Regions from separate parts of the Bordetella genomosp. 11 genome, predicted to be linked through region 2. Evidence: predicted binding sites of a transcription regulator. Region 2 holds the regulator's gene; the other holds the start of a gene.

Region 1 (5,318 bases), on a different contig from region 2:
CCGCCAGAGACTTGCCCGATTCAAGTCTTCGCGCTAGATCGATCTTTCCGATAGAACCTCTGCACGCCACTATGACCTTTGCTCTCGTAGCCGCCAACGCGGATCAAATCATTCAAGTCAGCGATCGGCGCCTTACAGGCTGGACCGGCGACATCGTGACAGAAGCGTCGGGCAAGGCAGGACATCTTCTTTGTGACGATGCCTCTGCACTTTACTGCTACACCGGCCTAGCATTCATCAATGGATTCAAGATGTCGACCTGGCTAATGGAGGCCCTGCAGGCCGCATCGAGGAAAGACGCGCGATTCCGCGAGGCCATCGAACACTTTGCTGAGATTGCGACGGAGAAATTCAGGTCAGATCCGGATGTGCTCTCGATAGATGTTCGCAACCGAAAGCTGACGGTGATGATCACCGGATACACTGTGGACGGTTTCATCACCAACGCTTTGATCTCGAACTTCCAAGACTTCATCAACTTCATCAACCATCCCGTCCCACAAGAAAAATTTACGGTCCATTGCGAACGCAGCAGAGACCCAGCACCCAGTAATCCGACGATGATTCAGGCAATCGGTGCATTCAGCGCAATGACGGGGGCCGACGAACGGGAACTGCGCGCGCTGCTTGAAAGACGGGCTTCTCATACCGCGATCTGCGCAAAGGCCGCCGCAATCGTCGCAGATATATCGAGCTGGCACCGTTCCGGCGGCACGGTGGGTAAACGCCTTAACACAGGGATGCTTGATTTCCAGTCGCCGCTGGCCGCAGTCGCCGGCTATGAGAGCGACATCGTCGAAAACGAGTTGCCGATGCTGGACATAGTGGACGGGCGATCGAACAGCCCCGGCGTCATGATCGGCCAACTCCAAGTCACCGCAGCTGCGCCGGTCGTTTTCCCCAAGGTGCACCGGAATGCGCTCTGTCCGTGCGGGAGTGGGAGGAAATACAGGAACTGCCACAGGGTCCCGGGGCAGTAAGGTCCGTCCGATACTGATCCGAAACCGGCCGTCGGCCGCTTTCTTGTGGGATGGCGGCAACGGGTCGATAGCGGTCGTCCGCGTTTCCATGACGGGGAGTGATGGCGCCTTGAGATCATCCGTCACGTGGCACGGATCTCCTGCCGAACGCCGGTCGAATGGTTCTTGCCCTCAAACTTCGCCAAGCATGTCCGGCACCTAAAATTGGGGACACCTAGAATTCCAACTTGAATGACATAAATTCCAAGTTGAGTGACATTCGACACCTCGCCGTGAACCCCAACCCGACAGAGTTGTAACAGCCGCGCCGCCCCCTCTTGAACCCTTCGGAACCGCCCCTATAATTAGCACTCGCCGCCGATGAGTGCTAACACCCCGGCGGCCCCTAGAGACAATCCCCTATCGTACCGAACTACAGGAGTTCTTCATGGCCCTGCGTCCTCTGAATGATCGCGTGATCATCAAGCGTCTGGACAACGAGCGCAAAACCGCCTCGGGTATCGTCATCCCCGAAAGCGCGGCCGAAAAACCTGATCAAGGCGAAGTCATCGCCGTTGGTCCCGGCAAGCGCACGGAAGACGGCAAGGTTCTGCCGGTTGACCTGAAGGCTGGCGACAAGGTGCTCTTCGGCAAGTATTCCGGCCAGACCGTGAAGGTCGATGGCGAAGAGCTGCTCGTCATCCGCGAGGAAGAAATCCTCGCCGTGATCCAGTAATTCCCCATCCCGATACCGAATTCCAGTAAGGAAACACTATGGCTGCCAAGCAAGTCCTGTTTGCCGATGACGCCCGTGTGCGCATCGTGCGTGGCGTGAATGTCCTCGCCAACGCTGTCAAGACCACCCTGGGCCCCAAAGGCCGCAACGTCGTGCTGGAGCGCTCCTTCGGCGCCCCGACGGTGACCAAGGACGGCGTGTCCGTCGCCAAGGAAATCGAACTGAAGGACAAGTTCGAGAACATCGGCGCCCAGCTGGTCAAGGACGTTGCGTCCAAGACCTCCGACAACGCCGGTGACGGTACCACCACCGCGACCGTGCTGGCCCAGGCCATCGTCCAGGAAGGCCTGAAGTACGTGGCCGCCGGCTTCAACCCCATCGACCTGAAGCGCGGCATCGACAAGGCCGTTACCGCCGCCGTCGAAGAGCTGAAGAAGCTGAGCAAGCCCGTCACGACCAGCAAGGAAATCGCCCAGGTCGGCTCGATCTCGGCCAACAGCGATGCCTCGATCGGCCAGATCATCGCCGACGCGATGGACAAGGTCGGCAAGGAAGGCGTCATCACCGTCGAAGACGGCAAGTCGCTGGACAACGAACTGGACGTGGTCGAAGGTATGCAGTTCGACCGCGGCTACCTGTCGCCCTACTTCATCAACAACCCGGACAAGCAAGTCGCCGCGTTGGAAGACCCCTTCGTTCTGATCTTCGACAAGAAGATCAGCAACATCCGTGACCTGCTGCCCGTGCTGGAGCAAGTCGCCAAGTCGAGCCGTCCGCTGCTGATCATCGCCGAAGACGTCGAAGGCGAAGCGCTGGCCACCCTGGTTGTGAACAACATCCGTGGCATCCTGAAGACCACCGCCGTCAAGGCGCCTGGCTTCGGCGACCGCCGCAAGGCCATGCTGGAAGACATCGCCATCCTGACGGGCGGCGTGGTGATCTCCGAAGAAACCGGCATGTCGCTGGAAAAGGCCACGCTGCAGGATCTGGGCCAGGCCAAGCGCATCGAAGTGGGCAAGGAAAACACCACCATCATCGACGGCGCTGGCGACGGCAAGTCGATCGAAGCGCGCGTCAAGCAGATCCGCGTCCAGATCGAGGAAGCCACCTCGGACTACGACCGTGAAAAGCTGCAAGAGCGCGTGGCCAAGCTGGCCGGCGGCGTGGCGGTCATCAAGGTCGGTGCCGCGACGGAAGTCGAAATGAAGGAAAAGAAGGCCCGCGTCGAAGACGCCCTGCACGCCACGCGTGCCGCGGTGGAAGAAGGCGTGGTGGCTGGTGGTGGCGTGGCCCTGCTGCGCGCCAAGCAAGCCATTGCCAACCTGAAGGGCGACACGCCTGACCAGAACGCCGGTATCAAGCTGATCCTGCGCGCCGTCGAAGAGCCGCTGCGCACGATCGTCACCAACGCCGGCGAAGAAGCCAGCGTGGTCGTGAACACCGTGCTGAGCGGCAAGGGCAACTACGGCTACAACGCCGCGACCGGCGAGTACGCCGACCTGGTCGAGCAAGGCGTGCTGGATCCGACCAAGGTGACCCGCACCGCGCTGCAGAACGCCGCGTCCGTCGCCAGCCTGCTGCTGACGGCCGAGGCCGCCGTGGTCGAGCTGGTCGAAGACAAGCCCGCTGCCCCGGGTGGCATGCCCGGCGGCATGGGTGGCATGGGTGGCATGGGCGGCATGGACTTCTAAGCAAGTCCTATCCGCTGGCCCCGGCCTTGCCGGGGCACTTGCTGCAAAAAAGCCAGGTTCATCGCGAACCTGGCTTTTTTATTTGCGGCAAGGGCCGCCGCGCTTATCGGCGCGAGGCCGGGGTGTATTCGTTGGGAACCGAATAGTCGGGAACGAAGGCAACCAGCGCATCGTACGGCCGCGAGCCGTCCATGGGCTGCCGGGACGCGTTCCCCACGCCCATGCGCGTCTGTACCGAGCGCCACATGCTCGCCATCCCCTGCACTATCCCCCGCCCCAGGCGCTGGCGCGGTTGCGCGGCTTGCGACGCGGCGTCCTCGGCCGGCGCCTGCGTGGCGCGCGGGCCTACCGCGGCAGTGCTTGCAGCGTCGTTCCGCGAAGCGATACGAGACGGCGGCGCGGCAATGGCGTGGACCGGATCCTGCGGGTGTTCCGGGCTGGACTGGCCTTCAATGGCGTGGCTGCCTTGGATGCTGTGGCAGAACTCTTCGCTCGCGACGCGGCGGCTCAACCAATTGCGCGCTATCCAGTAGGAATCCAGGCCGAGCTTCTTGCCCAGCGTGTCCCGTGCCGCGATCAGGTCGACGAAGGCCGAATAGAGCGGCTTGCCCGACTCGGAAAGGCCGCGCTGTATGCAGCGGCGCGACAGATCGCCTTCGTCGAACAGCCATACCACTTCGCCCTTGCGGGTGGTGGTCAAGCCGGACTTCCCCTTGCCTTCCGCGACGATCAGGGTGCCGCCTTTTCTGGCGCACACCGCAAGATCGTCGAGAACGAGCCGACCGGCCATGTGCCGGCCGATTTCGCGCAAAACGTTCAGGACCTCGTCCTGTCGAAGACCCAGTTCTTTGCTGACGCGTATGGAGAGATCGTCGCGCAGGCGCACGGACGTCGTTTCCCCCTTCCAGACCGGCAGATGATAAGGACGTGCCGCGTTCAGGGCCTGCCTGCGGCCATTCGAGGCGGACACCGGATCGACGGGTATCGTAGATCCCGACCCCGCGGGAGGGGGAGGCGCCGTGCGCGCGGCATCGGAGGCGAAGACGTGTTGGGAGTTAATGGCCATCAGTTGGTGGCAGAGCTCGATCAGGCCATCCTCCACCTTCCTGTATTGGGCGGGATAGTCCGTACTGCGCGGATCCAGGGGAAGGCACAAGGGATCCCATAGGCAACGGCCGTTGTCCAGCTGTACGGCCGGCGAGGCAGGACGCGGCGGCGATGCTGGCGCGGCCTCGGCGGGGCCGGCATCGGTATCCGGGGGGAGGACGAAATCCAGCACCGGGTAAACGCGGTGCCGGTCGCCGAGCGCGGTGAGCCTGTCGAACAGAAGCCGGCCGGAATCCTCCGCATAGATCAACCTGAGCCGCTCCATGTACTCCCCACGATGGCGGGCGTATTCGGGGCTTACGAGCGTGGTGAACAGCCCGTCGAGATTGTCTTCGATATACCCGTCCCGGTTTATCGCAACAGGCTGCGCGGCGGGCATCACGAGCATATTGGCCACGGTGCCGGTCAGGGATAAGGTGGGATTCAGGGGCATGTTGATCTCCGATGATTAAAAGGAAGACGACAGGGCAAGCAGTTCGTCGGGGTCCCGCGTGCCGGCGTCCGATACGTGAATCGCGCCCATACGGCCCGATTGCGTACATCGGCGATCCCGGCCGTTCCCCATACGGTTCATCATTCGGATCAATCCGGGATCGAGGAAGCGGGAAGGCGGATGCTGGGATAATCCCCGATATTTTTGGCGCCAATTTGGGATAAACTTTTCCGCTACCCCACCCCGCCACGGATGCGCCGCGCCGACGCCCCGGCGGCGCCCCCCTCCCCCGCCTACCCGGATATGCCATGCCCACCACGCCCGAACAGTTCCCTTTCATTTCCGTGGCCGGAAAGCCCTACGAGCGCGGCCTGCAGTACGGCCGCGCGGCG
Region 2 (5,318 bases):
CTTCTGGACTTCCTTTTCGTCGAACTTGCGGCCGATCAGGCGCTTGACGGCGTACAGGGTGTTCCTGGGGTTGGTCACGGCCTGGCGCTTGGCAGGCGCGCCCACCAGGGTCTCGCCGTCGTCCATGTACGCGATGATGGAAGGCGTCGTGCGGGCACCTTCGGCGTTTTCGATGATGCGGACCTGGCCACCGTCCATCACAGCTACGCAGCTGTTGGTCGTACCCAGGTCGATGCCGATGATCTTGCTCATGATGGATTACCTTGAATTAGGTCGGTTCTAGGATTGGTAAAAAACTCGGTTAGCGAATAAGTGGGGCTGCCGCCAGGGTTTTCAAGCGTGAAATCACCGCTTTTCCGCTTGCAGCCGCCCAACGGCCGCGGAAAACTCCGGCAAGCCCGGCCACCCGGTGATCCGGCCCAACCGCTTGCCGGACCGGTACATCACAAAAGTGGGGACGCCATGCAGCGAAAACCGCCGGCCCAGCGCCACGTCGGCATAAACGTCCGCCTGGAACCAGGTCAGCCCCAGACCCAGCAACGCATCCTTGTGCAGCAGGGCAGCCTGCTTGAAGCGATTGCAGTTGTAGCAATCGGTGCCCCACAGGAATACGCAGCGCAGGTCGTCGCCCGGCGCCTGGACGACCTCCCGGTCGAATCCGTCGCTGTCGACGGGGCGCATGGCGAAGACCTGGAACACCTGACCGGGATCGAAAGCCTGGGCGGCGGTCACGACGCGCTCCGTCAGGCCTGCTGTCCCGCCGACACCACGACCAGGGCCGGCCGCAGCACGCGGTCGACGATCAGATAACCCTTCTGCAGGGTCTGGACCACGGTATTGGCGGGCTGATCGGACGGCACCGACGAGATGGCCTGGTGCTGATGCGGGTCGAACTTGTCGCCGGCCGCGGGGGCGATCTCCATCAGCCGGTTGCGTTCGAAGGCGGAGACCAGTTGCTTGAGCGTGGCTTCCACACCTTCACGCAGGAGCTGGGCGGTCTGGTCCTGCTGCGCCAGCGCCGCCTCGAGGCTGTCCTTCACGGGCACCAGGCTTTCGGCGAACGACTCGATGCCGAACTTGTGCGCCTTGGAGACATCCTCCTGCGCGCGGCGGCGGATGTTCTCCGCGTCGGCGCGTATGCGCAGCAACTGGTCGTAGTGCTCGGCGGCCTTGGCCTGGGCCGCTTCCAATTCAGCGCGCAGGGCCGACAGCAAATCCTGCTGCTCATCCGCGCCGTTCGCGGGCGTTCCGTCCGCCGCCGGCGACTCGTGGTCGGGCCTTTTCTCGGCAGGCTCGTTCTGTGCCGTCATGGATACATCCTCCGGGTGACAAATAACGTTTGCCATCCACTATGGGGGCCGATGCCCCCATTTCAAGGCGGGTTAATGGGAAACGCCCGCCTGGCGCCCAAATATTTGAAATTATTCGTTTTTTTAAACCGTGCTGGGCCAGCCCTGCAGGTTGCGCTGCACCAGGTCGGTCAGGGCGCGGATCCACGCCTCGTCGTCGTTGACGGCCGGGATATACCGCAAGCGCTTGCCGCCAGCGGCCAGAAAGGCATCGCGGGCCTCGACCTGGATCTCTTCGAGGGTTTCCAGGCAGTCCGCCAGGAAGCCGGGGCAGACCACGTCGACCTCCGTCACGCCATCCTGGGCCAGACCGATCAAGGTGGGCGCGGTGTAGGGCTCCAGCCAGCGGGCCGAGCCGAAGCGGCTTTGGAAGGTGACCAGCGCCTGTTCCGGCATCATCCCCAGGCGTTCGCGCAGCAGGCGGCCGGTACGCAGGCAATCCTGATAGTAAGGGTCGCCCAGCTCCACCGAGTAGCGCGGCAGGCCGTGAAAGCTCATGACGAGCTTCTGCGGCCGGCCATGCTCGCGCCAGTAGTCCTCGATGCGTCCCACCACCGCCTGCAGGTATCCGGGATCATCGTGGAAACGCTTGACGAAGCGCAGCTCCGGCTGATCGCGCAGGCGGCCCGCATGCCGGGTCACCGCGTCCACGGCGGTCGCCGTGGTGCTGGCGGCGTATTGGGGGTACATGGGCACGACCAGGATGCGCTCGCAGCCGCGCCGGCGCAGATCGTCGATCGCGTCGGCCACCGATGGCGACCCGTAGCGCATGCCCAGCGCCACTTCCGCCTGGATACCCCGCCCCGCCAGCTGCCGCCCCAGCCCTTCGGCCTGCCGGCTGCTGTAGACCATCAAGGGCGAGCCGCCGTCCATCCAGATGCCACGATAGCGCGGCACCAGTTTCTTCGGGCGCAAGGTCAGGATCAGGCCATGCAGGATGGGCCACCACAGGTAGCGCGGGATTTCGATCACGCGCGGATCGGCCAGGAATTCGCCCAGGTAGCGCCGGATATCCTTGGCCGTGGGCGCGTCCGGCGTGCCCAGATTGATCAGCAGCACGCCGGTCTTGCCGGGCCCGGCGTGGGCCTGCTCTGAAAACGGATCGGCCTGCTCGGGTTCCGGCAGGAAACGCTCGGGCCAAAGATACTTGAACGCACGCAGGAACACGCGGATACCTCGCCAGCCATGCCGTCCCCCGCAGGGACCGCCGGTTTATTTGTGGTTATGACTCAGGGCGTTGGACAGCAGGCGCGCCGTAATATCGACGATGGGAATAACGCGCTCATAGGACATACGGGTAGGGCCGATCACGCCCAGCGTGCCGACCACCTTGCCGTCGACGCCATAGGGCGCCGTGATGACGGAGACTTCCTCCAGCGGCACCAGTTGCGAATCGCCGCCGATATAGATCTGCACACCCTGCGCGCGGCTGGAGACATCCAGCAGCTGCAGCAGGTCGGTTTTTTTCTCGAAAAGCGCGAACATCTTGCGCAGCCGGTCCATGTCCGAGGTAATGTCCGTCACGTCGAGGAGCTTGCGTTCGCCCGAGATCACCACCGCGTCGCCATCCTCGATGGCCTCGGTGCCGGCCTCTACCGCCGCCTGCATCAGGCGCGAAATATCGTCGCGCAGTTGCGCAAGCTCGGTAGCCAGGGTGCGCCGCACTGCGTCGAAGGACTTGCCGGCGAAATGGACGTTGAAGAAGTTCGCGGCCTCCAGCAGTTCGTGTTCGGCATAGTCGCGTTGCACGAACAGGATACGGTTCTGCACGTCGCCGTCGGGGGTAACGATGATCAGCAGGACGCGCTTGTCGGAGAGCCGGATGAATTCGATTTGCCGGAACACCTGGGCCCGCTTGGGCGTCAGCACCACGCCCGCGAACTGCGTCAGGTTGGACAGCAGCGCCGCCGCCGCGTTGACGGCGCGCGCGGGTTCGGCCGCCGGCAGGCTTTCGCGGATATGTTCCGGCTGGATGTCGTAGCTGCGCACCGCGAGCAGGGAATCGACGAACAGGCGGTAGCCGCGCGGCGTGGGGATGCGTCCCGATGACGTATGCGGGCTATGGATGAGGCCGGAGTCTTCCAGATCCGCCATCACATTCCGTATCGTGGCGGGCGACAGGTCGAACACCTTGGAAAGGGTGCGCGATCCGACCGGCTGGCCGTCGGCGATATAGCGTTCAATCAACGCCTTGAGCAGTGCGCGTGCGCGGTCGTCCATGTCGTTATTTTATGGAATCTTTTTTGCAACGGTGCCAATTTTGTCCCGCAAAGGCAAATATGGCCCCATATAATCGTTGAATCCTAGCCTAAACCCACCCCGGAAGCTCGCCTCCAGCATGCATTTCCCCACCGTCGCCCTCATCGGCAGGTACCAGGACACCGGCCTGGATGCGCCGCTACGCGCCTTGGCCCAGATGTTGACCGAGGAAGGCCGTGGCGTGCTTATCGAACGCGATACCTCCCACAATACAGGACTGGCGGAATTTCCCGTCGCCGGCATCGACGAGATCGGCCAGCGCGCCAGCCTGGCCGTGGTCATGGGCGGCGACGGTACCATGCTGGGCGCGGCCCGCTACCTGGCGCCCTACGGCGTGCCGCTGATCGGCGTCAACCATGGCCGCCTGGGCTTCATCACCGACATCCCCCTGCATGACGCCAAGAACGCCCTGGCGCGGGTCCTGGAAGGCAATTTCGAGGCCGAAGACCGCATGCTGCTGGAAGGCAGCATCTGGCGCGGCGACACCCAGATGTTCAATGCCTCGGCGGTGAACGACGTGGTGCTCAACCGGGCGGGCCGCGGGGGCATGATCGAAGTCCGCGTCGAACTGGACGGCGTATTCATGTATACCCAGCGGGCGGACGGCCTGATCGTGGCGACGCCGACCGGCTCCACCGCCTACGCGCTCTCGTCCAACGGCCCCATCCTGCATCCCGGCCTGCAAGCCATGGTGCTCGTGCCCGTCGCCCCGCAGACGCTGTCGAATCGCCCCATCGTCATTCCGGACAACGGCGAACTGACCATGACGCTGACCGGCATGGGCCGCGTCGAACACGGCGCCTCCTGCCATTTCGACATGCAAACCTGGTCGGATCTGCAACCGGGCGACCGCATCGTCGTGCGGCGGGCGCCGCACACCATCCGCTTTCTGCACCCGGAAGGCTACAGCTTCTTCACCACCCTGCGCCGCAAGCTCCACTGGAACCTGATGCCGCAGGCCACGGACAGCGGAGAATGACGCCGCCATGCTGCGCACGCTGCATATCCGGGATTTCGTCATCGTTGAAAAAGCCGACATCCATTTCGGTGCCGGTTTCACCGTCTTTTCCGGCGAAACCGGCGCCGGCAAGTCCATCCTGATCGACGCGCTGGCGCTTACCCTCGGCGAGCGCGCCGATGCATCCGTCCTGCGCGAAGGCGCGGCGCGCGCGGATGTCAGCGCGGTCTTCGACACGCCTGCCCATCTGCGCGAGTGGCTGGCCGAACGCGAAATCGATGCGGAAGAAGAACTCGTCCTGCGCCGCGTGGTCGACCCGCAAGGCCGCAGCCGCGCATTCATCAACGGCGTGCCGGCCACCATGGCGCAGTTGCGCGAACTGGGCGACAGCCTGGTCGACATCCACGGACAGCATGCGCATCAAAGCCTGATGCGGCCGGACGCCCAACGCGACCTGCTGGACGCCCAGGGCGGCCATGGCGAACTGCGCCAGACGGTCGCGCAGGCCTGGAAGCGCTGGCGCCAGCTCGCCAGGCAGCTGGAAAGCGTGGAACGCGACAGCGCCTCGCTGGAGGCGGACCGCGAGCGCCTGCAATGGCAGCTCGACGAACTGGACAAGCTCGATCCCCATCCTGGCGAATGGGAAGCCCTGCAGACCGAACATACCCGCCTCGCGCATGCGCAGTCCCTGCTGGATGGCGCGTCGCGCACCCTGCAGGCGCTGGACGGTGACGACGAATCGGCGCACAACC

What was found. Region 2 encodes HrcA, which represses chaperone genes, less so after heat shock. Its sites were predicted from a motif close to TTAGCACTCNNNNNNNNNGAGTGCTAA; they were not measured.
Region 1: CAL28_RS02935 (co-chaperone GroES) is a predicted target of HrcA. The motif match lies at 1,325-1,351, and genes of this name have one in related genera.

The regions. Positions count from the first base shown of each region.
Region 1 covers NZ_NEVS01000001.1:658,332-663,649, reverse strand. Annotated here, with positions in the region: gene CAL28_RS02940 (SEC-C metal-binding domain-containing protein) at 72-980, shown strand; gene CAL28_RS02935 (co-chaperone GroES) at 1,408-1,695, shown strand; gene groL (chaperonin GroEL) at 1,734-3,386, shown strand; gene CAL28_RS02925 (hypothetical protein) at 3,490-4,926, opposite strand; gene CAL28_RS02920 (C45 family autoproteolytic acyltransferase/hydolase) at 5,235-5,318, shown strand, end outside.
Region 2 covers NZ_NEVS01000002.1:47,526-52,843, reverse strand. Annotated here, with positions in the region: gene dnaK (molecular chaperone DnaK) at 1-252, opposite strand, end outside; gene CAL28_RS06795 (thioredoxin family protein) at 346-681, opposite strand; gene grpE (nucleotide exchange factor GrpE) at 744-1,310, opposite strand; gene hemH (ferrochelatase) at 1,434-2,516, opposite strand; gene hrcA (heat-inducible transcriptional repressor HrcA) at 2,562-3,569, opposite strand; gene CAL28_RS06775 (NAD kinase) at 3,688-4,587, shown strand; gene recN (DNA repair protein RecN) at 4,595-5,318, shown strand, end outside.